Regions from separate parts of the Clostridium sp. Marseille-Q7071 genome, predicted to be linked through region 3. Evidence: predicted binding sites of a transcription regulator. Region 3 holds the regulator's gene; each other region holds the start of a gene.
What was found. Region 3 encodes LexA, which represses DNA repair genes until DNA is damaged. Its sites were predicted from a motif close to CNAACANNTGTTNG; they were not measured.
Positions count from the first base shown of each region.

Region 1: the regulator LexA is predicted to act here: its motif matches at 6,920-6,933, upstream of ACWPW7_RS07135 (Y-family DNA polymerase).
Region 2: the regulator LexA is predicted to act here: its motif matches at 6,458-6,471, upstream of recA (recombinase RecA).

Region 1 is NZ_CBCOPR010000001.1:1,525,878-1,536,310, reverse strand. Features, by position in the region: gene ACWPW7_RS07160 (biotin--[acetyl-CoA-carboxylase] ligase) at 11-997, opposite strand; gene ACWPW7_RS07155 (HDIG domain-containing metalloprotein) at 1,024-1,656, opposite strand; gene ACWPW7_RS07150 (xanthine phosphoribosyltransferase) at 1,960-2,535, opposite strand; purine riboswitch at 2,652-2,753, opposite strand; gene ACWPW7_RS07145 (YjiH family protein) at 3,305-4,660, opposite strand; gene ACWPW7_RS07140 (hypothetical protein) at 5,052-5,309, opposite strand; gene ACWPW7_RS07135 (Y-family DNA polymerase) at 5,642-6,877, opposite strand; gene ACWPW7_RS07130 (MIP/aquaporin family protein) at 7,101-7,805, opposite strand; gene glpK (glycerol kinase GlpK) at 7,837-9,321, opposite strand; gene ACWPW7_RS07120 (VanW family protein) at 9,583-10,433, opposite strand, start outside.
Region 2 is NZ_CBCOPR010000001.1:2,323,289-2,333,721, forward strand. Features, by position in the region: gene dapG (aspartate kinase) at 1-1,180, shown strand, start outside; gene ACWPW7_RS10870 (ClpP family protease) at 1,238-1,963, shown strand; gene ACWPW7_RS10875 (DNA translocase FtsK 4TM domain-containing protein) at 2,049-4,385, shown strand; gene rimO (30S ribosomal protein S12 methylthiotransferase RimO) at 4,425-5,750, shown strand; gene pgsA (CDP-diacylglycerol--glycerol-3-phosphate 3-phosphatidyltransferase) at 5,802-6,344, shown strand; gene recA (recombinase RecA) at 6,509-7,543, shown strand; gene rny (ribonuclease Y) at 8,042-9,595, shown strand; gene ACWPW7_RS10900 (stage V sporulation protein S) at 9,745-10,005, shown strand.
Region 3 is NZ_CBCOPR010000001.1:2,830,263-2,840,695, forward strand. Features, by position in the region: gene hfq (RNA chaperone Hfq) at 1-162, shown strand, start outside; gene ACWPW7_RS13330 (methionine gamma-lyase family protein) at 387-1,670, shown strand; gene lexA (transcriptional repressor LexA) at 1,700-2,308, opposite strand; gene ACWPW7_RS13340 (DEAD/DEAH box helicase) at 2,840-4,117, shown strand; gene ACWPW7_RS13345 (helix-turn-helix domain-containing protein) at 4,231-4,380, shown strand; partial or broken gene ACWPW7_RS13350 (RNA-guided endonuclease TnpB family protein) at 4,428-5,317, shown strand; gene ACWPW7_RS13355 (ABC-F family ATP-binding cassette domain-containing protein) at 5,584-7,197, shown strand; gene argS (arginine--tRNA ligase) at 7,646-9,340, shown strand; gene rpsD (30S ribosomal protein S4) at 9,562-10,167, shown strand.

The sequences.
Region 1 (10,433 bases), 1.3 Mb from region 3:
TAATTATTAATTAAACATATCCATAAAGTCCTCTTACAGATACCTCTCCTGATATTATTTTACCTTTACTTTTATCTTCATATTCTACTAACAATTCTCCATCTTCATCTAAATCTAAAGCTTTTACAGTAACTGTTTTCATTCCATTGATTACCCTTACTTCTTTACCTAATAGTAAAGAATTTTTTCTACATATATTTACTGTAGATGCTATATTACCATGGTTTTTAAATTCATCATATAAAATTTCAAAATTATTTAATATCTTACCAAATAGTTCTTTTCTATTTATGTGCTCATTTTTTTCTATTTTTAAAGATGTAGCTATATTCTTTAATTCATCAGAAAACTCCTCTTCATTTACATTTACATTTAATCCTATACCCATAACAATATAATTGAGTTTATCCATCTCTCCACTCATTTCCGTTAGAATTCCACAAAGTTTTTTATTGTTTAATACTATATCGTTAGGCCATTTAATTTTAGCAACTATATTAATTTCTTCTAAAGCTTTATGAACCGCTGCTGCACCTATTAATGTAACCCTTGAGGCCATCATAGGACTTATATTAGGTTTTAGTATAATACTCATCCATATTCCTGAGCTTTTAGGTGATATCCAACTTCTTCCCAGTCTTCCCCTACCACTGGTCTGCTCTTCACTTACAATAACTGTACCTTCTTCTATACCTTCTATAGCTAAAGACTTTGCTGCTTTATTAGTTGAGTCAATAGTATTATAATGAATAATATTTCTTCCTATATATTTGGTTTGTAGATATTCTTCTACTTCTTCATATCTTAATATGTCCGGTGAACTGGCAAGCTTATATCCTTTTTTAGATATAGAAGTAATTTCATATCCCTCTTCCTTTAAAGCATTCATATACTTCCAAATAGCTGCTCTTGTAATTCCAAAATCTTTACTTAAACTTTCTCCAGAGATAAATTGATTTTTATTATCCTTCAATATTTTTAAAATCTTATTTTTCACCTGTACTGACTTCCCTTCTAAAAACTCTAACTATGTTCTAGCTTGTACTTTTTACTTAACTCTAAAAACATTTTAACATTATTTTCTTCTTTTTCAATGAGTTCCTTACTATTATTGCCTCTACCTAATCTATCACTTATACCTAAAAGTCCAAGTTCATCTATTGATGCCTCTTTTACCATATTTTCCAGGTCGCTAAAAGGCAAATTTTTAACTACAAATAATATATGCATATGATATCTTACTAATATTCTCACTTTTTCTATAAAATCTTTATCTTCACTAAAACAACTCAAAAATTCCTCACACATTTTAGCTCCTACCTTATCATGATCATAGGATGTGATTCTTCCTTTTCTTACTCTAGTAGTAGGAGCCTTTCCTATGTCATGAAGTAATGCAGCCCACATAAAGACCCTTTTGTCTTCACTTTTATTTCTTCTTCTTGCAGCTTCATCTATAACAAGCATAGTATGATTCCATACTGTTCCTTCTGGATGATGTTCTTTAGATTGTTCTGTGTGTATCAAATCACTTATCATATTAAAAGGATACTCTTTAGGAAATAACTTATTATTAACTAAATCATTAAAATAACTAGATGGTTTTTCATCTTCTAATAAGTGCTTTTCAAAATTTATAAAAAAATCCCTATTCATAATTATTCTCTCCTTATTTAAAATAGTCTTTTATAGTATTCCCATTTATTTTTTTATTTTAAGCATATTAAATAAAATAGCTAATTAAAATCCTTACAATATTTTTTAATATCGTAATCAAAGCTATTTAATTTAATCATAATTGTGAATTTTCCCTTGTGAATTGGACATAGCTGATGATATAGTGTAACACATTTTGTCATGTATTAATATAATAATACTGTAAGTGCATACCTATAAAAATTCTCCTTATAATTAAAAGCTATGATGACTTCCATCTAAGTCACTCATAGCTTCCTTTTATTATTCATAAAATATTATTGTATTGTTTTCAAAACCTTTTATTCTCGCTAATGATTCTATCTGTATTCCAATATCCTCTATCTTTCTTCTTCCTTCTTGAAATGATTTTTCAATAGCAATACCAACACCAGCTACTTCTCCACTTCCTTGTTTTACTATATCAACAAGTCCTAAAACCGCTTGTCCATTAGCTAAAAAATCATCTATTATTAAAATTTTATCTCCTTCATTTATAAATTTTTTAGTAACTCTTACTTTATATGATTTTTTCTTTGTGAAAGAATAAACTTCACTTTCATATGTATCCATATCCATATTTACTGCCTCATGTTTTTTTGCAAAAACTACAGGACAATTATTAAAATATTGTGCTACTATGCAGGCTATCCCTATTCCTGATGCCTCTACAGTTAATATTTTATTTATTTCTTTATTTTTAAACCTTTTTTGAAACTCTTTTCCCATTTCATTAAATAATTCTATATCGATTTGATGGTTTAAAAAATTATCAACCTTTATTACATCTTCTCCAATAAGATTTCCTGCGGATAAAATTTTTTCTTTTAATAGTTTCATATATCATTCTCCTTTAACAAAAAATAACCCCTTATTTTCATAGGGGTTATTTTTTATAATTTTTAAATTTAAAAATTATAAAACAATTTGAAATTATAAATATCATGTCTATAATCTCAAGCTTTATTAAAACTCATAGTCTGGTAATTTGAGGTTACCAAGTAGAAACATTTAATCCCTATCATTAAACTTATATGAGCACCAATATTAAAAATTTTTTTTTACTTATTCTATAAATATTATAGTTAATATATCACAGTTATTCCTAAAGTCAATAGTTATTTTAAATTTTATAAAATTCTTCAAATACCATAAACATATTTCTACTTTATTTTTATACACAAAAATAGATTCTACATTTAAGTACTTTAAATCTCTGAAATGTAAAATAATTCACAATTCACAATTGAGGTTGAAATTAATTCTTACAAATTAATTTCTTTAACTATTTTTTTACTAGCAATTTTATTGCTAGTTTTTTATAAGAAGCGACTATATCATTTTAAAAATAAATCAATTCTAAATTTCTCAGCTTCTGCTGAGAAATATCTACAATAATTGCGAATTATGAATTCAATAGTTTTAATTATAATACTAAAAAGTGCCAATTATTTTCACTTATACGTTAATTTTAAACTGATATATCTATAAATAAATAGACCTCACTAATAGTAGTACTATCAGTGAAGTCTATCAGGAAAGTATAAAAAAATAACCTTACATCCTTGCTCATTATTTTTTTAATCCTTTATATAAAATATAATAATTTCTAGAAAATTATATGTGCTACTAAAACAATTACAGGCAAGGTTATTAAGGTACGTTGAATAAATATTATAAACAAATCCTTAATTGAAACTGGAATTTTTGAACCTATTAATAGTCCTCCAACCTCTGACATATATATGAGCTGAGTTACAGAAACAGCAGCTATAACAAATCTGGTTAACTCACTTTCGATGGTACTTCCTATAATTGATGGCAAAAACATATCTGCAAAGCCAACTATAAAGGTTTGGGAAGCTGCCAATGCTTCAGGAACTTGTAATAATTTAAGTAATGGGTAAAATGGCATTCCTAAAAATTTAAATACAGGTGTGAATTCAGCTACGATTAATGCCAATGTTCCAATTGCCATAACAATTGGAATAACTCCTAGCCACATATCTAAAACATTTTTTATACCTTCTAATAAGAACTCTTTAATACTTGTATTCTTTTCTGCTCTTTCAAGAGCTTGATGAAATCCCCACTTGGTTCTAGTAAACCCCTCTGGAATTATTTCTCCAGCATCTTTAGGTTCAACATAATAGGTATCTTCTTTTCTTGATAGTGGCGGTATTCGTGGAACTATAATTGCTGCAATAACTCCTGCTAAACAAATTGTTAAATAATAGGGAACAAAATATTGCTCTAGTTGTACTGTTTGAAGCACAACAAGGCTAAAGGTAATTGAAACTGCTGAGAAGGTAGTACCTATTACTGCTGCTTCACGTTTTGTATAATATCCCTCTTCATATTGTTTACTTGTTAATAAAACTCCTATTGTTCCATCACCTAGCCAAGAAGTGATACAATCTATTGAAGATCGACCTGGTAATTTAAATATAGGTCTCATAACTTTAGTTAATAATGTTCCAAAAAACTCTAATAGTCCGAAGTTTAAAAGTAGTGGTAAAAGCATCCCTGCAAAAAGAAAAACTGCAAATAAAACTGGCAGTAAGCTTGTTAAGAGCATTCCCCCTGTAGCATCTGACCATATCCATTCAGGTCCCACTTGAAATAATGCTAAGATTACAAATAACATGCCAAAAATTCTTGCACATAACCATAATGGAGTTATATTAAATAATGAGTTTAAATATTTATTTTCTGTTATAAATTTGGGCTTTACTATTTTAGTAACTATAGCACATATAGCACTAATACATATTATTACTGCTGTAATTGTTGGTAAACTTTCTTCTAGAATATTAATTATTGATTTAGATAATAATGCAACTGGGATTGTAATCTCACCATTAAAAGGAATTGGTATCATAAATAATACCACACCTATTAATGAAGGAATAATAAATCGCAATACTCTTGATGTTGTTTGAGGTTTTTCCTTTAAATTAGCCATATCTGCCTCCTTATTTTTCAGAATACTCAATCCATTTATATAATGATAATACATAAATTACCAATAACCAACCCTTATTCTTTAACTTATTTTTTATGTTTTTATGAATTAATCTCCAAAAGTTTATAGAGTTGTTACATTTCATAAGGTTTATAGTTAAATCATTGTAATATTATGCAAACTTATCTGATAATTATTCATAACATATAAATAATATAGCATAACTATGAATTAAGGGCATACTACCCAAAGTACACCCCACTTAAACCTGCAGTTAAAATAATATCCATACTATCTCTTTTATTTTATAATAATAGTGCTCTTCTATAAAATAAAAAATTTATATAAGCATATTCTTTTCCCTATTAACTTATTATTTACAATTATGTAATTATATTTTAAATAATATCCACTTACAACTGTTTAGGTCATATTTAATTTCATAAATCTTTTCCTTATCATTAATAATACTTTGGCATCTAAATATCATCATTAAATTTCCTGCTAGTTTCTCTTTTTCCTTGCATATGATTTTATTTATTTTTACTACTTCTGTAGTTTCATCGACAATTCTAAATTTTACAGGATGTATTTCCCCGTCACTATCAAACCATGCAACCATATCAATAGGTTGTGCTACCACCTTCATCTAAAACTCTCCTTATAAATTATTTTTTGAAGATGCCTTAAATATAGGGTTCCACAATAAAAATTTAACTTATACATGATTTAATTTCCATAATAAAAATTCTTTTCTACGAATGAAAAATGAAGAATGAAAAATGAAGAATTATGGCTAAAACTCCATCGTCAAAGTCTTTGGAGTTTTTTAGAATAAATTTTATTTTAGAAATTCACTAAAGGTGAATTTCTTCCTAAATTATTCATTCTTAATTATTATTTCTTAATTTTCAAGGGGTTAAGCTATTTTTATAGAAAATTTATTTTCCACAGTATATTTTAAGTTTTCATATTGGATACCTATAGTTCTTCCTCTGTTCTTCCACTTACAGGTTTAATACCAGAATGTAAAAAAGATGACTTCACTATTGATTTATTTCCATATTTATCTCTTATACTATCTATGGTTTTCTCTAATACAATATACTTTTCATCCTCTTTTTTATCAAATAATGAAAGTTGCACACCAAAATTTTCACTAGCTATTGATGTATTCACTGCTAAAAGCCTAATAGGTTCACCATGCCAAAGTTCATCAAAAAGCTTGCAACTTATCTTGTAAAGTTCATTAGTGCTATTAATAGGATTTATAATTTTTTTCTGTTTTGAGTAATTTATAAATTCACTGTTTCTTATAGATATAGAAACCACATTACAATAATTGTTACTTTTTCTTAATCTCATACCTAAAGTTTCACATAAAGATAATAAAATTCTATGAGCAGTTTCTCTATCTTCCACATCAAAAGGAATAGTAGTGGAGTTTCCCATATTTTTATTTTTATATTTTTTATTAGCATCAATTACTGAAAAATCAATACCATTAGCATAATTATGAATCATGTTCCCATAACTTTTAAAGAAATATTTTAATTTTTCTATATCATATTTTGCTAAATCACCTATAGTGTTTATATTAATTTTCTTTAATTTTGGTAATGTTGCCTTTCCTACCATAAATAAGTTTTCTATAGGTAATTTCCACATTTTATTTTCTATCTCTTCTTTAAAAAGAGTATGAACTCTATCAGGTTTTTTAAAATCTGATGCCATTTTTGCTAAAAGTTTGTTAGAGGATATACCTATGTTCACCGTAAATCCTAATTTTTCTTTTATTCTATCTTTAATTTGATGTGCTAGTTTTATATAATCTTCTCTAGTATATTTATTATTAGTAACCTCTAAAAAACACTCATCTATAGAATACTGCTCTAATAATGGACTATACTCCAAAAGTATCTCTATCATAGCTTTACTGCATTTATTATATAATTCAAAATCTCCATGAACCACTTTTAAATTAGGGCATTTCTGGAAAGCAGAATATAAACTTTCTCCAGTTATAATATTATATTTCTTTGCAGGTATAGATTTAGCTAATACTATACCATGTCGTGATTTTTCATCTCCACCTATCACTGATGGTATTTTTCTCAAATCTATTTTCTCTCCTTTTTGAAGTCTATAAACTGCTGTCCATGATAAATACGCAGAATTAACATCTATATGAAAAATACACTTATCATAATTCTCCATCTTTACTACCTCTCTCAATATTCATATAATTTTAATTATATAAGAACATACGTTCTATGTAAAGCTAAAATTCCAATTATGGTAATTAATTTTACTAAAGATATTAAAAATTTAATAAACTCCTCAAAGCTATTAAATAATTAATAAGTTCTAAAAACTTTTTGATACAAAAAATTTAAAATATAAAGGAGTTAGAATTTCTCTAACTCCTTTATATTTTAAATTAAAAAATTCCATTAAACACCAATGCTGCTACAATTCCTCCTAATATTGGTGCTACAATTGGTATCCAAGCATATCCCCAATCTGAATCTCCCTTACCCTTAATTGGTAAAATCGCATGAGCTATTCTTGGTCCTAAATCTCTAGCAGGATTTATAGCATAACCAGTGGTTCCACCTAAAGTTATTCCTATTACCCAAATTATCAATCCAACTGCCAATGGTGAAATTCCATCTACCATCTTTGTATTTGCAATTCCCAATATAGCAAATACAAGAACGAAAGTTCCTATGAATTCGCAAATAAAATTATTCACTGTATCTTTTATTGCTGGAGCAGTACAAAATACTCCTCTCTTAGTGTCTTTATCCTCAGTGGCATCAAAATGATTTTTATAATAAATATAAACTAAACATGCCCCAATGAAAGCCCCCAACATTTGACATAAGATAAATAGAGGAACATCTGCCCAAGGGAATTTTCCTATTGCAGCTAAACCTAAAGTTACTGCTGGATTAAAATGTGCTCCTGATATAGGTCCAAATATAAACACTGGAATTGTTACTGCTAAAGCCCAGCCAGTAGCTATTACTATCCAGCCTGAACCATTGGCTTTGGATTTATCTAAACATACATTTGCAACTACTCCATCTCCTAGAAGAATTAAAAGCATTGTTCCCAATAACTCTGCTAAATAAATTGACATAATATATCCTCCTTAAATTAGATATCTACTCTTATCGCACCAATGATCTATTAACTGCTTCATGCCAACCTTCTAAGAGTTTTTCTCGCTTTTTCTCCTCCATATTAGGCTCAAATCTCTTTGAAATAGCCCAATTTTCGCAAATTTCTTCTTTATTTTTCCAATAACCTACTGCTAAACCAGCTAAATAAGCAGCTCCTAAAGCAGTAGTTTCTATTACTTCAGGTCTATCAACTTGTACTCCTAATACATCTGCTTGGAATTGCATTAAGAAGTTGTTTGCACAAGCTCCTCCATCTACTTTTAATGCCTTTAATGTTATTCCTGAATCCTCTTCCATTGCTTTTAATACATCATAAGTCTGATAAGCTAGAGATTCTAAAGTAGCTCTTATTATATGCTCTTTTTTTGCTCCTCGGGTAAGACCTACAATGGTTCCTCTAGCATATTGATCCCAATAAGGAGCTCCAAGACCTACAAATGCTGGTACCATATAAACTCCATTAGTATCTTCTACTGCTGTAGCATATTCTTCAGAATCTTCTGCTCGTTTTATCATTCTTAACTCATCTCTTAGCCACTGAATAGCTGCTCCTGCTATAAATATACTTCCTTCTAAAGCATATTCTACCTTACCATCTACCCCCCAAGCTATTGTAGTTAAAAGTCCTTTTTTAGAATTAACAGCCTTTTCTCCCGTATTCATAAGCATAAAACAACCTGTTCCATAAGTGTTTTTTGCTGTTCCCGGTTGGTGACAGCACTGTCCAAATAAGGCAGCCTGCTGATCTCCTGCAACCCCTGCTATAGGAGTTTTAGCTCCTAATAGTGAATGATCAGTATAACCATAAACATGACTAGAAGGTTTAACTTCTGGTAGCATTGATTTTGGTATATTTAAAATACTTAAAATTTCTTCATCCCATTTTAGTTCATGAATGTTGAATATAAGAGTTCTAGAAGCATTAGTGTAATCTGTAACATGAACTTTTCCCTTAGTCAAATTCCATATAAGCCAAGTATCTATAGTACCAAATAAAAGATTGCCTTTTTCTGCTTCTTCCCTTGCTCCTTCTACATTGTCTAATATCCATTTAATTTTCGTTCCTGAAAAATAGGCATCTAAAATAAGGCCTGTTTTTTCTGTAAACATCTTGTCTAATCCTTTTTCCCTAAGCTCATCACAAATTTCCGCAGTCCTTCTACACTGCCAAACTATAGCATTATAAACAGGTTGTCCAGTATGTTTGTTCCAAACTACTGTAGTTTCTCTTTGATTAGTAATACCAATAGCAGAAATATCTGTGGCAGTTATCCCTAGTTTTGCCATAGATTCTGTTGCAACACCCAATTGAGTAGACCAGATTTCTATAGGGTCGTGTTCTACCCATCCTCCCTTAGGATAAATTTGAGTAAATTCTTTTTGCGCCACACTTGATATAGTCCCTTTTTCATTAAAAATTATGCATCTTGAGCTTGTTGTTCCTTGATCCAATGCCATAACATATTTTGCCATGTTCATCCCTCCCATAAAAGACTTTTGATTATCGTATTATAGTATATTAAAAAAGAGTAGCTAATTATAACCTGTCTAAAAGTTTTAATTTATTACTCTATTTCTAAACTAAAATTTAAAATTCATAAAATAATATCTTTATTATAAACTGTAATTACAATATTGTAAAAAAAAACTAAGATCATAGATCTTAGTTTCTTGCATTATTGTTCATTAATTGTTATTAAATTATTAATTATTGTTTGATTGTGCATTGTTACTTTAATTAGGCTTATTTTTATCTTTTTCTTTTTCTTTTTCTTTGTCTTTTTCTTTATCTTTATTTTCATCTGGTTTTGAAGGTTTAGCAGCTTCTGCCTTTTTAGTACCTCTTTTAACTATTTGAGGAGTTGGAGCATAAGTATCATTATTCATAAGCTCCCTTGAAATCTCTACATCATTCTGATAAATTACTCTATAAGCCTTAACCTTATATCCTTCCATACCATATTGCTGAATAACTTCTGTTCCTTCTTCTAAAGTTGAATCCTCTTCAACTTTAGTTTCAAATGGAGTAGTTGCATAAGTCTCACTATAAAACTCGTATCTTTTTCCTGTAAGTAAGGCTGAATTAGAGTAAATATTAAAACCAACACTACTATTACCTGCATATCCCTCAATATACATTGGATATTTTGTGTTATTTGTAAATACATAATCTAACCATCCATAAGCTATAGCTGCATCTAACCCCTTTTCAACATAACCTACAGGAAGATTATGATTAAGTCTTGAATCTGGAAGTATTCCAGCTCTTAACACTGCATTATGAAGAGTGGTAGATACTTGACATACTCCTCCACCATAATCCTTTTCAAACTTATCCCCTATAATTACAACACCTTCTAAATATCCTTTGTCAGGGGTTGTATCACCTACTATAGTATTAAAACTAACACTATCTCCTGGCATTAATAAAGTTCCATTTATAGTATTTGTACTTATTTCTATATTTACAGCTCTTGCCTGAGTTGAATTTTCGTAGCTTGTACTAAAATCTGATATTTTGGTATTTATCTTTTCAAGTTCTGCTTTTGTTATTGTTGGTTTATCTTCTACAAGTTTTGCTTTAA
Region 2 (10,433 bases), 510 kb from region 3:
ACTCATACAAAAATTTGGAGGAACTTCTGTTTCAAGTGAAAGAAATAGAAAGTTAGTAGCAAAGAAAATAATTAGTGCCATAGAACAAGGATATAAGACGGTTGTTGTAGTATCTGCCATGGGAAGAAAAGGAGAACCTTATGCTACAGACACATTATTAGGTTTATTGAGTGAGAATTTTAAAAGAAATAACCTATTAGCTACAGATTTAATGGTAGGGTGTGGGGAAATTATAAGCACTGCTGTAATATCTAATGAGTTATACAATAATAATCTTAATGCCATACCACTAACAGGAGGACTTGCAGGAATTAAAACAGATAATAATTATGGAAATGCTACAATAATGGATGTAGATACTGAGAGATTACTAAAACTTCTAAATGAAGATAAGATACCAGTAGTAGCAGGATTTCAAGGGACTTGTGAAGAAGGGTATTTAACTACTCTTGGAAGAGGGGGAAGTGATGTTACTGCTGCTATATTAGGAGCTGCGCTAAAGGCGGAAGAAATCCATATTTATACAGATGTAGATGGTATAATGACTGCTGATCCTAGAATAGTATCTCATGCCACTTTGATTAAAGCTATAAGCTATGATGAGGTATGTCAATTTGCATATCAGGGGGCTAAAGTTATTCATCCTAGGGCTGTTGAGATATCTAAAAAGTATAATATACCATTAGTTATTAAAAACACTCTTAGTGACTGTGATGGAACCTTCATTACTAATCATATAGAAGATGATTCACAAAGTATTATTACTGGAATTACTCATGTAAAAGATAGAGTGCAAATTACTGTTGCGGATAATAATAGTGATAGTTATGTTGAATTGTTTGACATAATAGCAGAAAAAGGTATAAGTATTGATCTTATTAATGTCTTTCCTAAACAAAAAATATTTACTATAGCATTAAATGATTTAGATAAGTTTAAGGAGATTACAAATGAGATAAATTTACAATGCTCATATATTGAAAATTGTAGTAAGATTGCTATAATAGGTTCTAAGATGAGGGGAATGCCGGGAGTTATGGCTAGAATTTTAAAAACATTAACGAAAGAAAAAATAGAAGTACTACAAACAGCAGACTCTCATATGACCATATGGTGCTTAGTAGAAGCTCCATATACAGAATTGGCTATTAATGTACTTCATAAAGAATTTAATTTATGATAATTAAGTATATGATTTCCTCTAAATGTACAAAATAGAAATGTATATTTAGGAGGAATGATTATGGCAGATAAAAATACTGAAAAGAAAATAAAAAGTGAAGAGATAACTAAAAATGAAGAAGAATCAAAGCCCAATGAAGGAGTTCAAAATATTAAGGAGTTAGGAGTACTTAATGTGGCTAGTGGCGATGACAGTATACAAATACTACCTATAATAGGACAAATAGAAGGTCATAGTATGGGGTCACCTCAAACAAAAGTAACTAAATATGAACATGTTATACCTCAATTAGTAGCAATGGAAAGAGATGAAAAAGTTAAGGGTATACTTGTAATATTAAACACTGTTGGGGGAGATGTAGAGGCAGGGCTGGCAATTGCGGAAATGATAAATAGTCTGTCAAAACCAACAGTGTCTTTGGTAATTGGGGGAGGTCATTCCATAGGAGTTCCGCTAGCAACTTCATCGAGCTATTCATTTATTTCGCCTAGTGCTACTATGATTGTTCATCCCATAAGAATGAATGGTTTAGTAATAGGTGTACCTCAAACTTTTGACTATTTTAGAAAAATGCAAGAACGAATTATTGAATTTATAACAAGAACTTCTAAAATAAGTGCAGAGGAATTAAGAGGCATGATGGCTGAAACTGACGAATTATTAAACGATATGGGAACTATATTAATAGGGAAACAAGCAGTTGAATGCGGAATTATTGATGAAGTTGGAGGAATATCTCAAGCGTTGCACAAATTAAATGAACTTATTGATGAGAAATAGGTCGATTTTGACCTATTTTTTATTGAATTTATTTAAAAGGAAATATTATCATATTTGTAGAAATAATTAATTTGGAGGTGATACGGTGGCTAAAAATAACATTGATAAAGAAAAGAGCAAAAAATCTCAAAAAAGAAGTAGGTCTAAAGATAATGGAAAATCTGATAAGAGATATACTAATGAAAAAGGCCACTCGGAGGTTTCGGGAATTATACTTATAACTATAGGCATATTAATGTTACTTAGTTTAGGCTCTACTATATTTTCCAATCAATCATCATTATCTGGTATGATAGGATTATTTATTTATAAATTATTTGTAGGACTAATAGGCTTAGGTGCATATGTAATGCCTGCCTTTTGTATATTTATAGGAGCTAGTTATATAATTAAAAGTGGTAATATTGCTTTTACTAAGAGGTTTTATGGAATAGTTTTATTCATTATTAATAGCTTATTGTTTATACAAATGACTGTTTTATCTAATTATTATGTAAAAGATAATATTATGGTAGGAGTAGAAAAGATTTATAATTCTAGTAGTATACTTCATGGTGGAATTATAGGGTACTTTTTATCAGTTCCACTATATAAGCTTTTTGGAAAACTAGGAAGTTACATAATTTTTATTGCAGTATATATAATTTCTATAACTTTAATCAAGGACATAACTATCAAAGATATGATTTCAGAGATTGTGAATAAAAAAGATAGCTCAAGAGAAAATAAATTAAAAACTGATGGAAAGATACTTGTGAATGAGGAGTTAAAAGAAAACATCATCGAAGAAAATTCTATATCAAAAGTTGATACAAACCATAAAATAAAAATTATAGATTTCTTAAAATCTACAGAGATAGATGATAATAGTAAAAGTGAAAAGGATTCTATACAAAATAACATTAGAGAAGAAAAAAAAGAAAAGTCCTCTATTACTGATAAAGCTTTTACTAATGAATTAGAGGAAGAAATTCATATTAGCACTTTAAATAGTAATAAAAACTTTGAATATAAATCTCCTGATGTGGATTTACTTTATAAAAATGAACATAATCAACTTAAAAAAGGAGATAAAAAGGATTTATTAAATAGCGCAAGTAAGTTACAAGAAACTCTTTTAAGTTTTGGAGTAGAGGCAAAGGTTATACAAGTTACAAAAGGTCCATCTGTAACTAGATTTGAGCTTCAACCTAGTGCTGGAGTAAAAGTAAGTAAAATTGTTAATTTATCTGATGATATAGCTTTAAACTTAGCATCCTCAGGAGTTAGAATAGAAGCACCAATTCCAGGTAAGGCAGCAGTAGGAATAGAGGTACCTAATAGAGAATTAACACCAGTATATTTAAGAGAAGTTATTGAGTCTGAAGAATTTATAAGTTCTAATAAGAACTTAGCCTTTTGTCTAGGTAAGGATATAGGTGGACATTCTATTGTTTCTGACTTAACAAAAATGCCTCATATGCTAGTAGCAGGGGCAACAGGATCAGGTAAAAGTGTGTGTATAAATACCTTACTTATGAGTTTACTATATAAGTATTCTCCAGATGAGGTTAAATTATTACTTATAGATCCTAAAGTTGTTGAACTTAATATTTATAACGGAATACCACATTTATTAATTCCTGTAGTTACAGATCCTAAAAAAGCAGCTAGTGCATTAAGTTGGGCAGTAAATGAAATGACAAGAAGATATAAGATATTTGCAGATAATAACGTAAGAAACATTGAAGGTTACAATGAAATGGCAAATAAGGGTATTATTGAAGAAAAGCTACCTTGGATAGTAATTATAATTGATGAGCTTGCAGATCTTATGATGGTTTGTCCTAATGATGTTGAGGACTATATAGGCAGATTAGCACAGATGGCTAGAGCAGCGGGTATGCATTTAGTTATAGCTACTCAAAGACCGTCTGTAGACGTAATTACTGGAGTTATTAAAGCAAATATACCTTCAAGAATTTCTTTTGCCGTATCAAGCCAAATAGACTCAAGAACTATACTTGATTCATCGGGAGCAGAAAAATTACTTGGTAAAGGAGACATGCTATTTTATCCTGTAGGAGAAGCAAAGCCTGTTAGGATACAGGGAGCATTTGTGTCTGAAGAGGAAGTAGAGAGAGTAGTAACATTTATTAAAAATCAAGTAGAAGAACATCAATATGAAGATCACATTATTGAAGAGATAGAAGAAGGGGCTAGGCCTAAAAGTGATGATTGTGATGAGCTTTTAAATGAGGCTATAAAAATAGTTATAGATACGGAACAGGCATCTACCTCTCTATTGCAGAGAAGATTAAAAATAGGATATAATAGAGCAGCGAGAATAATAGAGCAGATGGAGGAAAGAGGTATTATTTCTGGAAAGAATGGAAGTAAGCCAAGACAGGTTCTTTTAAGTAAAGAGGAATATGAAGAGTGATAACCTTATACTATAAAGAAAAATATAGGAGGAAAACTAGTGGATAAATTGAAAGTTGGAGTAGTAAACTTAGGTTGTGATAAAAATAGAATTGACTCGGAAATTATTATAGGAAATATAAAAGAAAAATTTGAAGTTATAAATGAACCTAATAATGCAGATATTATAATAATAAACACTTGTGGATTCATTGAGAGCTCTAAGCAGGAATCTATAGATACTATACTTGAAATGGCAAAATATAAAGAAGATCATAATTGCAAAGTACTTATAGCTACAGGATGTTTAACTCAGAGATATGGGAGTGAACTTTTAAAGCTTATACCTGAGCTTGATATAATATTAGGGGTAAATGATTATGATAAATTAAATGACAGTATAGAAGATGTATTAAAAAATAATAAAAAAGTAGCCTATACAAGCTATAGTGATTCTAATATTAACATTGGAAAAAGAGTAGTTACAACGGGAGGAACTACAGCTTATATAAGGATATCCGAAGGCTGCAATAACCAATGTGCTTATTGTGCTATACCTAATATAAGAGGTAAGTATAGGAGTAGGACTATAGAAGATATTTTAAAGGAAGCATCAGTACTTGCTATAAATGGTTATAAAGAATTAATTTTAGTTGCACAAGATACTACAAGTTATGGCATAGATATATATGGTGAAAAGAAACTACACATATTATTAAATCAGTTATCTCAGATAAAAAGCATCAAATGGATTCGTATATTATATTGTTATGCTGAAGAGTTAACAGATGAAATAATAGATGAAATAGCAAGCAATGATAAAGTTTGTAAATATATTGATATACCTATACAACATATAAGTGATAAGATACTAAAAAGTATGAGAAGAAAAGGAAGAAATAAAACTATAACTGATAATATAAACAAATTAAGGGCTAAGGTTCCTAACGTAGTTTTAAGAACATCGCTTATAGTAGGATTTCCAGGAGAAAGGGAAGAAGACTTTGAAGAGCTTAAAGATTTTATTAAAAAAATCAAATTTGATAAGCTAGGCGTATTTACTTATTCACAGGAAGAGGGAACTGCTGCGGCTGATATGGATGAACAAATTGATAATGAAATAAAGGAAATGAGATATCATGAGCTTATGGCTCTTCAACAACAGATTTCTAAGGAGTTAAATAAAAATAGGGTAGGTAAAATATACACTGTATTGATAGAAAATAAAGAAGATAAAATGTATATTGGAAGAAGTTATGAAATGGCTCCTGAAATAGATGGTGAAATTTTTATTGAAAATGATAATAATATAAAGATAGGTCAATTTATTGACGTGGAGATTATAAGGGCATTAGAATATGATTTAATAGGAGTTGTTCTACAGTAAAGATATTCATATTTATTCTATAAAATTTTGTTTAAATAGGAGTTGTGTCATATGAATCTTGCAAATAAACTTACAGTGATAAGAATATTATTGGTTCCTATATTCTTAGTGTTTATAGCATTAAATACTTCTTTAGGAACAATTTTGGCTACCATAGTCTTTGTAGTAGCATCATTAACAGATAAGCTTGATGGATACATAGCTAGAAGCAGAAATCAAGTAACTACCTTTGGAAAGTTTATGGATCCTTTAGCAGACAAGTTACTAGTAACTTCTGCACTGGTTTCTTTAGTTGAGTTACAAGTAATACCAGGATGGGTAGCTATGATAATAATTGCAAGAGAATTTGCTGTATCCGGCCTTAGAACATTAGCTGCATCAGAAGGTATAGTAATTGCAGCTAGCAACTGGGGAAAGGCTAAAACTGTAATACAAATAATAGCAATAATAGCAGGATTAATAACATTAAGCTATAATAGTTGGATTATTAAAATAATAACAGTGATATCAATGACGTTAGCGGTTATAATAACTATAGTATCTGGTATAGATTATTTCTACAAAAATGTAGATGTGATTAAAATGGATAAGTGATTAAAAATATTTAAAATGGCAATTATAAAAAAGGAGTTCCTGCCTGTAGAGTAGGAACTTCTTACTATATTCTTTTAGTTGACCTATCAAATAATATATTGTATAATATAAATAGAACAAATGTTCGGTAAGTGAAAGGATGGTGGACCCTTAAGGGGAGATATATGAATAGTGAAAAGTTAAAAGCCTTAGAAGCAGCTATGGGACAGATAGAAAAACAATTTGGTAAAGGTTCAGTAATGAAGCTTGGAGAAAACAGTGTACTTAATTTAGATTCAATATCTACAGGATGTCTAGGATTAGATATAGGATTAGGAATAGGCGGAGTACCTAGAGGAAGAATTGTAGAGATATTCGGACCAGAGTCTTCAGGTAAAACAACAGTAGCGCTACATATTGTTGCAGAGGCTCAAAAAGCTGGAGGTGTGGCAGCTTTTATAGATGCAGAGCACGCATTAGATCCAGTATATGCCAAAGCTTTAGGCGTTGATATAGATAATTTAATAGTTTCTCAACCTGACACTGGAGAACAAGGACTTGAAATAACTGAGGCATTGGTTCGTTCAGGTGCAGTAGATGTTGTAGTTGTAGACTCCGTTGCAGCTCTTGTACCAAAAGCAGAAATTGAAGGAGAAATGGGAGATTCTCATGTTGGACTTCAAGCTAGACTTATGTCACAAGCACTTAGAAAATTAGCAGGATCTATAAATAAATCAAAATGTGTCACTATATTTATAAATCAACTTAGAGAAAAAGTTGGAGTAATGTTTGGAAATCCTGAAACTACTCCAGGTGGAAGAGCACTTAAATTCTATGCATCAGTTAGAATGGATGTAAGAAAAATTGATACTATTAAACAAGGTGATGAATTTTTAGGAAATAGAACTAGGGTTAAAATAACTAAAAATAAAGTTGCGCCTCCATTTAAACAAGCAGAATTCGATATCATGTATGGTGAGGGAATCTCAAGAGAAGGAGACGTTCTAGATATAGCAGTTAAAGAGGAAATAGTTCAGAAAAGTGGTGCATGGTTCTCTTATGGTGATACAAGATTAGGTCAAGGTAGAGAAAATGCTAAGAACTATTTTAAAGAAAATCCTGAATTAAGATTAGAGATAGAAAATAGAATAAGAGAAAAGTATACCTTACCTTTATATAAAGAAGAAATTTTAGTAGAAAAAAAAGATGGTGAAAAGTAGCAAGTGTTTCTTGCTACTTTTGTTTTTTAAAAAATTTTATAATGATATCAGCTTAAAAATTAATGTATGTCAAAATAATTATAATTATTTAATAGAATATATAATTTTTTAAAAGATAATATTTTCTATGCATTAAAATGTTGTATAATTAGGTTAAAAGATAGCAAAAATAGCTGGTCAATAACAAAGAAGAAATACCCATAAATGTACAATAAAAAATATGTAATTATTTGGTTATTTTTCTTTTATCTTTCAATAGTTTTGAATATATATATGAATAATTGGATATAATTTTAATATTATAAAAAAGTATATATTTTACCTGTTTGTAGCATACCAAGCAACTTGACATTATATAGAAAGTAATATAAAATAAATACAAATACTGGTTTAGCATAAATGTAATTGCTACCAATTGAATAAAATATGACACCTTTTCTAGCTTTCATTTTCAATCCAAATAGATATTAAAATGAGCAAAGGAGGTGTTAACATACAATGGATACAAACATAAACATGTTATTAGGGATAGGTATTGTATTAATTGTTATTTTCATTGGAATTTTTGTTGTTGTTTATACTAGAAAAAATATATCACAAGCTAATATTGCAAAGTCAGAAGAAGAAGCTAGAAAAATTATAGAAGAAGCTAAAAAAGATGCCGAATCTAAAAAGAAAGAAGCTATACTTGAGGCTAAAGAGGAAGTTCACAGATTGAGAACTGATCTTGAAAAAGAATCTAGAGAGAGAAGAAATGAAGTTCAGAGACTTGAAAGAAGAACTATTCAAAGAGAAGAATCTTTAGATAAAAAGAATGCAGTATTAGAGAAAAAAGAGGAAAATCTAAATAAAAAACAACAAGAAGTTGAAATATTAGAGTCAAGTATACAAGATTTGTATACTAAGCAGAGAGAGGAATTAGAGAGATTATCAGGTCTTACATCTGATGAGGCAAAGCAGATTTTACTAGACGAAGTAAGAAAAGAAGTTAAGCATGAAGCAGCAGTTATGATTAAAGAAGTTGAACAAAAAGCTAAAGAAGAGGCTGATAAAAAAGCTAGAGAAATCATAACATATGCTATTCAAAGATGTGCTGCAGATCATGTTGCAGAGTCTACTGTGCACGTGGTTTCTCTTCCAAATGATGAGATGAAAGGAAGAATAATAGGTAGAGAGGGTAGAAATATTAGAGCTCTTGAAACCCTTACAGGAGTAGATTTAATTATTGATGATACTCCAGAAGCGGTAATTCTTTCAGGATTTGATCCAATAAGAAGAGAAGTTGCAAGAATAGCTTTAGAGAAGCTTATAGTAGATGGAAGGATACATCCAGCAAGAATTGAAGAAATGGTAGAAAAAGCTAAGAAAGATGTTGATAATGATATTAAGGAAGAAGGAGAACAAGCTACCTTTGAAACAGGTGTACACGGTCTACATATTGAAATATTAAAATTATTAGGAAGACTGAAGTACAGAACAAGTTATGGTCAAAATGTATTAAAGCATTCCGTTGAGGTTGCTTATTTAGCAGGACTTATGGCATCAGAACTTGGCATGGATCCGACATTGGCAAAAAGATGCGGATTGTTACATGACATTGGTAAAGCTGTAGACCATGAAGTTGAAGGACCACATGCATTAATAGGTGCAGAACTTGCTAAGAAATATCATGAATCGCCAATAGTTGTAAATGCTATAGCAGCTCATCATGGTGATGTAGAATCTCAATCTTTAGAAGCCGTATTAGTTCAAGCAGCTGATGCTATTTCTGCTGCAAGGCCAGGTGCGAGAAGAGAAACATTGGAAGCTTATATTAAGAGATTAGAAAAACTTGAAGAAATTGCAAATTCTTATGAAGGCGTTGAAAAGTCATATGCCATTCAGGCTGGAAGAGAAATTAGAATTATGATTAAACCAGAAGAAATTGATGATGCAGGAGCTATTGAAGTGGCTAGGGATATTGTTAAGAAAATAGAGAGTGAACTTGAATATCCAGGTCAAATTAAAGTTAATGTAATCAGAGAAACCCGTGCTATTGAGTATGCAAAATAGTAAAAAGTAGAAATTTAAAATAAAAATGAAAAAAATAATCTTCTTAAATTTTGGAAATTTTAATTTTATTCAAAATTTAAGAGGATTTTTTTGATTATTGTAGAATTATATATTATCACAATAGAATGTTTACTTATAGGAGGTTAATCATGGAGGTATTAAAAGTTTCAGCAAAATCAAGTCCAAATTCAGTAGCAGGAGCATTAGCAGGTGTTTTAAGAGAAAAAGGTGTGGCTGAAATCCAAGCTATCGGTGCAGGAGCTCTTAACCAAGCTATAAAATCAGTAGCAATAGCTAGAGGGTTTGTAGCACCAAGTGGAGTAGATTTAGTTTGTATTCCAGCATTTACAGATATAGAGATTGAAGGAGAAGAAAGAACAGCAATAAGATTAATTGTTCAGCCTAGATAAAATTAATTAATTTACATAAAAGAAAGACATGAATTATAAAGCCATGTCTTTTTTGTTTGAACCATATTATATATACTATTTCTAAGATTAACATATATGTGAAAATAATTGGTGATTTTTAGTATTATAATTAAAACTATTAAATTCACAATTATCGATATTTCTCAGCAGAAGCCGAGAAATTTAGAATTGATTTGTTTTTGAAGTGATGTGGTCACTTCTTATAAAGAACATCAAGTGTATTACTAGTAAAAAATCCATTAAAGAAATTAGTTTGATTAAAACTAATTTCAACGTTAATTGTGAATTGTTTTAAGTTATGAATTGAAATATTTAAGGGCGTAACTAAATTTGAATATACATTAGCTTTTCAAGTAGTACATCCCTATATAATAACTTTAGATTAAAAAGTAATTTACATAATATTT
Region 3 (10,433 bases):
GGATTTCAAATAAAGGGTAATGTTACTGGTTTTGATAGCTTTACAGTTATTTTATATTCTGATGGAAAACAAATGCTAATTTATAAACATGCTATATCAACAATTACTCCTCTAAGACCAATTTTATTCAATAGTTCAAATGAAAATTCTAATGAAGATTAAATACATAAAATATACTTAGATTAAAAAATCTAGGTATATTTTATTTTAGGCATACTAAAGAAAATAACTAGTCAAAAGTTATGTATATTTTACGCTATACTGACTATTTTTTTAATATGACTTAGCTCATAAAACTCTTATTCAAGTAAATTATTGAGATTTGATTATTATTATTTACTATGTTAGTATTATGAAGGTAGTTTTTGTATAAGGAGATATGAATTATGATAGATATAACTAAAGAGTTTCTAATGAAAAAATATAATATAAATTCTACGCTTTTAGAGCTTTATGAAAATGCATTAGAAGATGTAAAACCACAATTTGAAAAATTAGATGAAATAAGAGAATATAATCAGCTTAAGGTTTTAAATGCACTTCAAGAGGAAAGAATAAGTGATATGCATTTTACTAATTCTTCTGGGTATGGATATGGAGATATAGGAAGAGATGCCTTAGATAAAGTTTATGCTAAAGTATTTAATACTGAAGCTGCTTTAGTTAGACCTCACTTTGTTAATGGCACTCATGCTATTGGTGCAGCCTTATTTGGAAATTTGAGGCCTGGTGATACAATGGTTAGTGTTTGTGGAGCACCTTATGATACTCTTCATAGCATAATTGGAATTAGTGAAGAGAAAAATATAGGTTCATTAAAAGAGTATGGTGTAAATTATAAACAGATAGATTTGGAAGAAAATAAAAAAGTTAATATAGAAGCTATGAAATCTATATTAAGAGAAGATAATACTGTAAAATTAGTACATATTCAAAGATCAACAGGTTATGGCTGGAGAAAATCCTTATTAGTAGAAGATATAAGACCGATAATTAAAGCAGTTAAGGAAATAAATGAAGATATAATATGTTTCGTAGATAATTGTTATGGTGAATTTATACAGATTATCGAGCCTACAGATGTAGGAGCAGACTTGGTAGCAGGTTCGCTTATTAAAAATATTGGTGGAGGTATAGCTCCAACTGGAGGATATATAGCTGGAAAAGAAGAGTACGTAAATCAAGCAGCATATAGGTTAACTATACCAGGAATAGGTGGAGAATGCGGTTCTACCTTTGGAGTAATGAGAACACTGTTCCAAGGATTATTCTTAGCACCTCATATTGCTATTGAAGCAGTTAAAGGAGCAATATTTTGTGCTAGAATTATGGAATTAGCAGGTTTTGAGGTTCTTCCAAAGTATAATGATGAAAGAAGCGATATAATTCAAGCAATTAAGTTTAATGATAAAGAGAAATTAATAAAATTCTGCAAAGGAATTCAAGCAGGATCACCAATAGATTCTTTTGTAGAATGTGAGCCGTGGGATATGCCAGGATATAGTGATCAAGTTATAATGGCGGCAGGTGCCTTTATTCAAGGTTCTTCAATAGAGTTATCTGCTGATGCTCCAATTAGAGATCCATTTATAGCATATCTTCAAGGTGGATTGACTTTTGACCACGCTAAAACAGGAATATTAATTGCATTAGGGAAAATATTTGCATAATAAAAGCGTGACATTTTGTCACGCTTTTATTAATACTTTCTATATAACCCTGCAAGCTTTCCAAGAATAGTACAATCTTTTACTAAAATTGGATTCATCGAAGCATTTTCGGGTTGAAGTCTTATATAGCCATCTTCCTTATAAAAAGTTTTAATTGTAGCCTCATTTTCGATAAGAGCTACTACAATATCACCATTATTGGCTACAGAAGTTTTTTCTATAATCGCCAAATCACCATCAAATATTCCAGCCTCAATCATACTTTCTCCAGAAACTTTTAATATAAAAAGATCATTTTTATTTTTTATAAAATTTATTGGCATAGAAAATGTATCTTCAATACTTTCATGAGCAAGTATAGGCTCACCAGCAGTTATTTTACCTACTATAGGAATATCTATTAACTCTTTTTTTATTGGAGAGCCTAATAAAAGCTCTATTGCTCTAGGTTTAGTGGGATCACGTCTTATAAGTCCTTTTTTTTCAAGACGAGATAGATGACCATGAACCGTAGAGGTTGATTTTAAATTTACTGCTTCGCATATTTCTCTAACAGAAGGCGGATAACCTTTTGTGGATATTTGTTCTTTTAAAAATTCATATATTTCAATTTGTTTATTATTCTTAACATCAGCCATAGAACCACCTCATTTCTTAGAGAAATTATATCATAAGAAATTTTAAATATCAAACTTATGTTCTATAAGACATATGAAATTTCAATATGTTTATAATAAGTGAATTTAAATAATACTAATAATAAAGTTAAAATTATTTCAATTTAACATTTTTTCCTGTATACTTATGTAGTTTACAAAGTTAGGCATCTTCAAAAAAATAATAGACCAGTATATTAGCCTATTTTCCATCATACTACGTCGTCAGAACCCGCCCATAGCGCCACTATGAGCAGAACCTAACGCCTTGTCTGATATGGAGGCATATTCAAAAAAATAACTAGTCAGTATACTCATCTATTTTGTATCATACTGCGTCGTCAGAACTCCATGATAGTTAAACTATCATGAAAACCTGTCTTCTTGTCTGATATGAAATATATTTCGCATCTTTAACTAGCTATTTTATTTCATATGCTTAAAATATACTAACATCTTTGATCTATTATTTTCTTTCAGATGCCTTATAGGAAAGCTTAAGGAGAGAGAAAGATGACAAATAGTTTCAGTGATTTAAATATAAGTGAAAATATAATTAAGGGTTTAGGTGTACAAGAAATAAGGATACCAACAAAAATACAACAGAAATCTATACCATATATATCTGACAATAAAGATGTAGTTGCACAATCAGAAACTGGTAGTGGAAAAACTTTAGCTTATCTGTTACCTCTTTTTCAAAAAATTGATGCTTCAAAAAGAGAAAATCAAGCTATAATATTAACTCCTACCCACGAGTTAGCAGTACAAGTACAAAAGGTAGTAGATACTTTGTCTAAAAATAGTAATTACAATATAACCTCTTCAGTTATAATTGGAAATGTAAATATTAAGCGTCAAGTAGAAAAGTTAAAAGAAAAACCCCATATAATTGTTGGTTCTACTGGAAGAATATTAGAATTAATAAAAATGAAGAAGATTTCTGGTCACACAATAAAAACTATAATTATAGATGAATGCGATAAGCTATTAGATATAAATAACATAGAAAATACAAAAGCTGTAATAAAGACTACTTTAAGAGAAAGGCAAGTCTTATGTTTTTCAGCAACTTTAACAGAAGAAGTTATTAATTTTTCAAAGGAAATGATGAAGGAACCTATTATTATAAAAAGTGAAGTAGAAAATGTAACAAATAAAAATATTGATCATATATATTTTATTTGCGATAGAAGAGATAAAATTCTTATGGTAAGAAAATTAGTAGCAGCTTTAAATCCTAGAAAAGCAATAGTATTTATTAATAAAAGTGATGAGATTGAAATAATGGCAGAGAAGCTTAGATATCATAAACTAAAAGCTGAATCAATTCATGGTACATCTTTTAAAAGTGATAGAAAAAAAGCTATGGATGCTTTTATTAATGGTAAATCTAATATATTAGTTTCTTCTGATTTGGCCTCTCGAGGTCTTGATATTAAAGGTGTCACCCATGTTATAAATCTAGATATACCAGAAAACTCAATGGATTATATACATAGGGTAGGAAGATGTGGAAGGGGTAATGAAAGAGGCGTAGCCATATCAATAGTAACAGAAAGAGAAGAAACTATTATTTCTCAATATAAAAATAAATTTAAGATTAATATTGATTTAAAGGATATATATTATGGTAAAATTATTAATCCTAAAGAAAAACAGTTTATAAAGAAAGATAAAGGCATAACGTCTAAACCAAAAACTAAATTTAAGAATAATAATAAAAATAGTAAAGAAAAAACATATAAAGAAGCAAAAAATAAGAAAACTTCTGAGAAAAAATTTAAATAACAATATATGCTGAAATTTATTAGTTTAACATAATTTCAACAAGAATTCTCCCATCTTCTTAGGTGGGAGATGAATTGGTGCTAACTAAATAAAATGAGAAATAAGGTGATATTGTGCTAAAAGCTTATAAATATAGGATATATCCTAATCAAGAACAGAGAGTATATTTAGCTAAAACATTTGGTTGTGCTAGGTTCGTCTATAACAAAATGTTGAGTGATAGGATTAAAGCCTATGAAGAAAATAAAGATTTAGATATTTAAAAATTAAATATCCTACACCAGCGCAATATAAATATGAATTTCCTTGGCTGAAAGAAGTTGATAGTTTAGCACTTTCTAATGAACAATTAAATTTAGACAAAGCGTATAAAAACTTTTTCAGAGATAAATCAGTAGGGTTTCCAAAATTCAAAAGCAAAAATATAAATTATCATAGTTATACTACTAATAATCAAAAAGGTACTGTATATATTGAAAATAATAAAATAAAAATACCAAAATTAAAAACAATGATTAAGATAAAACAACATAGGCAATTCAACGGATTAATTAAGAGTTGCACTATAAATCAAGTCCCTAGTGGTAAATATTATATATCAATTTTAGTGGATACTGAAAATATACAATTACCTAAGATAGAAAAGAAAATAGGCATAGATATGGGGCTTAAGGAATTTCTAGTATGCTCAGATGGATACAAAGAGCCTAATCCAAAGCATCTTAGACGATCAGAAAGAAGATTAATTAAGTTACAAAAAGACTTATCAAGAAAGCAAAAGGAAGTAATAATAGAAATAAAGCAAGATTAAAAGTAGCTAAATTACATAAAAGGATAGAAAATCAAAGGGCAGATTTCTTACATGAATTATCAATAAAACTAATTAGAGAAAACCAATCTATAGTTATTGAAGACTTAAAAGTTAAGAACATGCAGCAGAATCATAAATTAGCAAAAGCTATAAGTGAAGCTAGTTGGTCAGAATTTAGAAAGATGCTAGAATACAAATCTAAATGGTATGGAAGAGAATTTATAATAGCACCTAGTAATTATGCTAGTAGTCAATTATGTTCAGAGTGCGGGTATAAAAATTCAGAAGTGAAAAAATTAGCACTTAGAGAGTGGACTTGTCCGAATTGTGGTGTACATCACGATAGAGATATAAATGCTAGTAAAAATCTACTGAAATTAGCAATATAATTTTAGTAATTAGTGAGGTTGGAATGACCTTTTGAGCATGGGTAAACTTGTTCCAATAGGAATATTGACCATGAAGCTATAACTTCAACTAAGTAAGTACTAAGTAAGTGGTAGTAGTTCACAGTCCTTTTATATGATATAATAGGACTTGCGTTTTATAAATATTATTTATACATAAATAAGTGAAAGTAAAAAAATTAATTATTTTAAATAAATTTATAATTATCAATGTAATAAAAAGAATAATAAATTGGAGGTAATAACATATGATACAAGCAACTAATGTTAGCTTAAGATACGGTGCACGTAAGCTGTTTGAAGATGTTAATATAAAATTTACTGAAGGAAATTGTTATGGAGTTATAGGTGCTAATGGAGCAGGTAAATCTACATTTTTGAAAATATTATCTGGAGAGCTAGAAGCTAATACAGGAGAAGTTTCAATAACTCCAGGACAAAGACTAGCAGTATTAAAGCAGGACCACTTTGCTTATGATGAAGTAGAAGTTTTAAAAACTGTTATTATGGGTCATCAAAGATTAATTAAAATTATGGAAGAAAAAGATGCATTATATGCTAAAGAAGATTTTTCTGATGAAGATGGCATAAGAGCTTCAGAACTTGAATGCGAATTTGCAGAACTTAATGGTTGGGAAGCAGAAAGTGAAGCAGCTACACTATTAAATGGATTAGGAATAAATGAAGAATTACATTATAAATTAATGAAAGACTTAAATGGATCAGAAAAAGTTAAAGTGCTATTAGCACAAACTCTTTTTGGAAAGCCAGATATACTATTAATGGACGAACCTACTAACCATTTAGATGTAAAATCTATTAAATGGCTTGAAAATTTTCTTCTTGATTTTGAAGGAACAGTTATAGTTGTTTCTCACGATAGACACTTTTTAAATAAAGTTTGTACTCATATGGCTGATATAGATTTTGCAAAGATTCAGCTTTATGTAGGAAACTATGACTTTTGGTATGAATCAAGCCAATTAGCTCTTCAAATGTCCAAAGATCAAAATAAAAAGAAAGAAGAAAAAATTAAGGAGCTTCAAGCTTTTATTGCTAGATTTAGTTCTAACGCTTCAAAGGCAAAACAAGCTACAAGTAGAAAGAAGCAACTAGATAAACTTACTCTAGAAGATATTAGCCCATCTTCAAGGAGATATCCTTTTGTTGGATTTAAGCCAGAAAGAGAAGCCGGAAATGATTTATTAGAAGTTAAAAATTTAAGTAAAACTATAGATGGAGTTAAAATTTTAGATAATGTTAGTTTTATGGTTAATAAAGGTGATAAGATAACATTTCTAGGAGATGGTATAGCAAAAACTACACTATTTAAAATACTTATGGGGGAAATGGAAGCAGATAATGGAGAATTTAAGTGGGGCGTTACTACATCTCAAGCTTATTTTCCACAGGACAACTCTGAATATTTTAATGAGTGTAATTTGAATTTAGTAGATTGGCTAAGACAATTTTCAGAAGAAAAATCTGAAAGTTTTATAAGAGGTTTTTTAGGAAGAATGTTATTTTCAGGAGAAGAAGCACTAAAAGAAGCTTCTGTTCTATCTGGAGGGGAAAAAGTTCGTTGTATGTTATCTAAAATGATGTTAAGCTCTGCTAATGTATTAATTTTAGATGAACCTACTAACCATTTAGACCTTGAATCTATTACAGCAGTTAATAATGGTCTAATAAATTTTAGTGGAACTATATTATTTACATCTCATGACCATCAATTTATACAAACAGTTGCAAATAGAGTAATTGAAATAACTCCTAAAGGAATCATGGATAGAGCAATGACTTATGATGAGTATTTAGAAAATGAGGAAGTTCAAGGAAAAGTTGCAGAAATGTATAAATAAACTAGTTATTTTGTTGACAAAATTTTAAAATTGGATATAATATATAACATAATTTAATATTAAAATTCTGTGAAGAGGACAGTACTTTCTTATAAACTTTAAAGCGAGTAGAGGCATGGTGGAAGCTCTGTAAGAAGATAAGAAGCTAAAATGGTAACATAGAGGCATCTAATAATTAGATAGGAAGAGAACCTTGGAGAAGCTACCTGAAAGGATAAATAAGTTTTAGTTATAAAATTTATTAATTATTTGCATAGGGTTTGTCGCTAGAAGCGTTAAAATATTGAGTGGACTTTTGTCAACTAGAGTGGTACCGCGGATATTACACCCGTCTCTTATTTTAGAGACGGGTTTTTTATGTAAAAAATAAATGAAATATTAATTTATTAAGTTATAATTTTATTTTTAATAGAAAATAATAACTTAATATGTTATAGGAGGTCTAATAATGGATTATAAAAATTATATAGCTAAATTATTGTGTAAGCATATAGAAATTGATGAGGAAAATATAGAAAAATTAATAGAAATACCACCAAAGCCAGAAATGGGGGATTTTGCCTTTCCTTGTTTTAGTTTAGCAAAGACTATGAGAAAAGCTCCTAATATGATATCAACTGAACTAAAAGAAAAAATAGTAGATGAAAACTTTGAAAAGGTAGAAGCTTTTGGACCATATTTAAACTTCTTCGTTAATAAAGAAAGCTTTGTTAAAAATATTATTGAAAAAATATTAAATGAAAAACAAGATTATGGTTCAAATGATAATGGAGAAGGTAAAAATGTAATAGTTGAATATTGCTCTGCTAATATTGCAAAGCCATTCCACGTTGGACATTTATTTACAACAATGCTGGGAAATTCTCTATACAAATTATTTAACTTTCATGGATATAATGCAATAGGAATTAATCACCTTGGAGACTGGGGAACACAGTTTGGAAAATTAATATATGCCTATAATAACTGGGGTGATGAAAAAGCTCTTGAAAGTGACCCAATAAAAGAAATGTTAAGAGTTTATGTTAAATTCCATGATGAGGCGGAAAAGAATCCAGCACTTGAAGATGAGGGCAGAAAACACTTCAGACTATTAGAAGAAGGAAATGAAGAAGAAGTTAAACTTTGGACTAGATTTAAAGAATTAAGCTTAAAAGAGTTTGATAAATTATTTAAAATCCTAAATGTTAATTTTGATTCTTTTGATGGAGAAAGTTTTTATACAGATAAAATGGATGCTGTTATAGAGGAAATAAATGAAAAAGGATTACTTACTGATAGTAATGGTGCTAAAGTAGTAATGCTTGATGAATATAATATGCCACCATGCATAGTTAAAAAGGCCGATGGAGCAACAATTTATGCAACTCGTGATTTAGCAGCAGCTTTTTATAGAAAGAAGACTTATGATTTTTATAAAAATATATATGTAGTTGCTAAGGATCAAGCACTTCACTTTAAACAAGTATTTACTACAATTAAGCTTATGGGTCATGATTGGGCAGATGATTGTATTCATGTTGAATTTGGATTAGTACGTTTTGCTGATAAAAAGCTTTCAACAAGAAAGGGAGATGTAGTATTCCTTGAAGATTTATTAAATGAAGCGGTGGCTAAAACCTTAGAAATAATAAATGAAAAAAATCCAGAACTTGAAAATAAAGAAGAAGTAGCTAAAAAGGTTGGTATTGGTGCAATAGTATTTACTTACCTAAAAAATTCAAGGGAAAGAGATATAGTATTCAACTGGGATGAAATGCTAAGTTTTGAAGGTGAAACAGGACCATATGTTCAATATACTTATGCAAGAGGTAAAAGTATATTAAGAAAAGTAGGAGAAGAAGTAACTGGAGAAGTGGACTATGGCAAGTTAAATTCTAAAGAAGAGTTTGAATTAGCTAAAGAGCTTGGAAACTTTGAAAATGCAATAAATAATGCCCTAGAAAAACTGCAGCCTTCTGTAGTTACAAGATATTGTATAGAAGTAGCTAAGGCATTTAATAAGTTTTATAATGCTCATAATATTGCAAATTCAGAAGATAAAGCTACAAAGAATGCTAGAATCAATTTAGTTAAATCTACACTTCAAGTTCTAGAAAATGGATTAGGTTTAATAGGATTAGAAGTAGTAGATAAAATGTAATCAATGGATAATTGACAATTATGGTGGAAATTAGTTTAATTAAAACTAATTTCTTTAATGAATTTTTTACTAGTAATACAATTGCTAGTGTTTTATAAAAAAGTTATATAAAAAAATATATTTTTTATTGAAAACTATTTTCAATTGGTATTTATTATTGTATAATATATTTGGCATTTAAATTATACCGCGGCAAACCAAAAAATTGGAGGTAAATTTATATGGCAAAAATGATGGGACCACGCTTTAAATTATGTAGGAGATTAGGACTAAATGTTGCAGGTCATCCTAAAGCAATGGAAAGAGCAGTGAGAGGAACTTCTAGAGCTGATAAAAAATTATCAGATTATGGTATTCAGCTTTTAGAGAAGCAGAGATTAAGAGCTTATTATGGAGTACTTGAAAAGCAATTTAGTAGATATGCTAAAAAAGCTATTAAAGATGCTAAGAGAAATAAAGAAATTCCAGGGGAAGCACTTATAAAAATGCTAGAATGTAGACTAGATAATATAGTCTATAGATTAGGATTTGCAAACTCTATTCGCCAAGCTAGACAAATGGTTAACCATGGTCACTTTTTGGTAAATGGAGAAAAGGTAGATATACCTTCTTATAGAATCGAAGTAGGAGATATAATTACTTTAAAAGAAGCATCAAGAAAAAATGAAATGTTTAAAGAAAATTTTGAATCTACTTTAATAGGACATTTACCATACTTAGAGAAAGACATGGAAGTTTTTTCTGGCAGACTTTTAAGAATACCTGATAGAAGTGAGGTTCCAATACAAATAACTGAGCAATTGGTTATAGAGTATTATTCTAAGTAATATATCGAAGTAATGTAGATTTAGAGTAATAAATTTATAAAGGTTTTAAGGTTGTTATGCTTTTAGTATAACAACCTTAATTTTTTATATAAATCATTTTAATATGTAAAATTTTGATAAGAACTAAAGGTTTAAAATTTACAAAAAAGCGCAAAAGGAAGCAGAGTCGGATGCTTCCTTTCATGTGTATATTTAGAAGATTTGGATGTAATTAATGGACAATGCAAATTTTAAAAAATCTTATAATATAAACTTTGAACACCCAT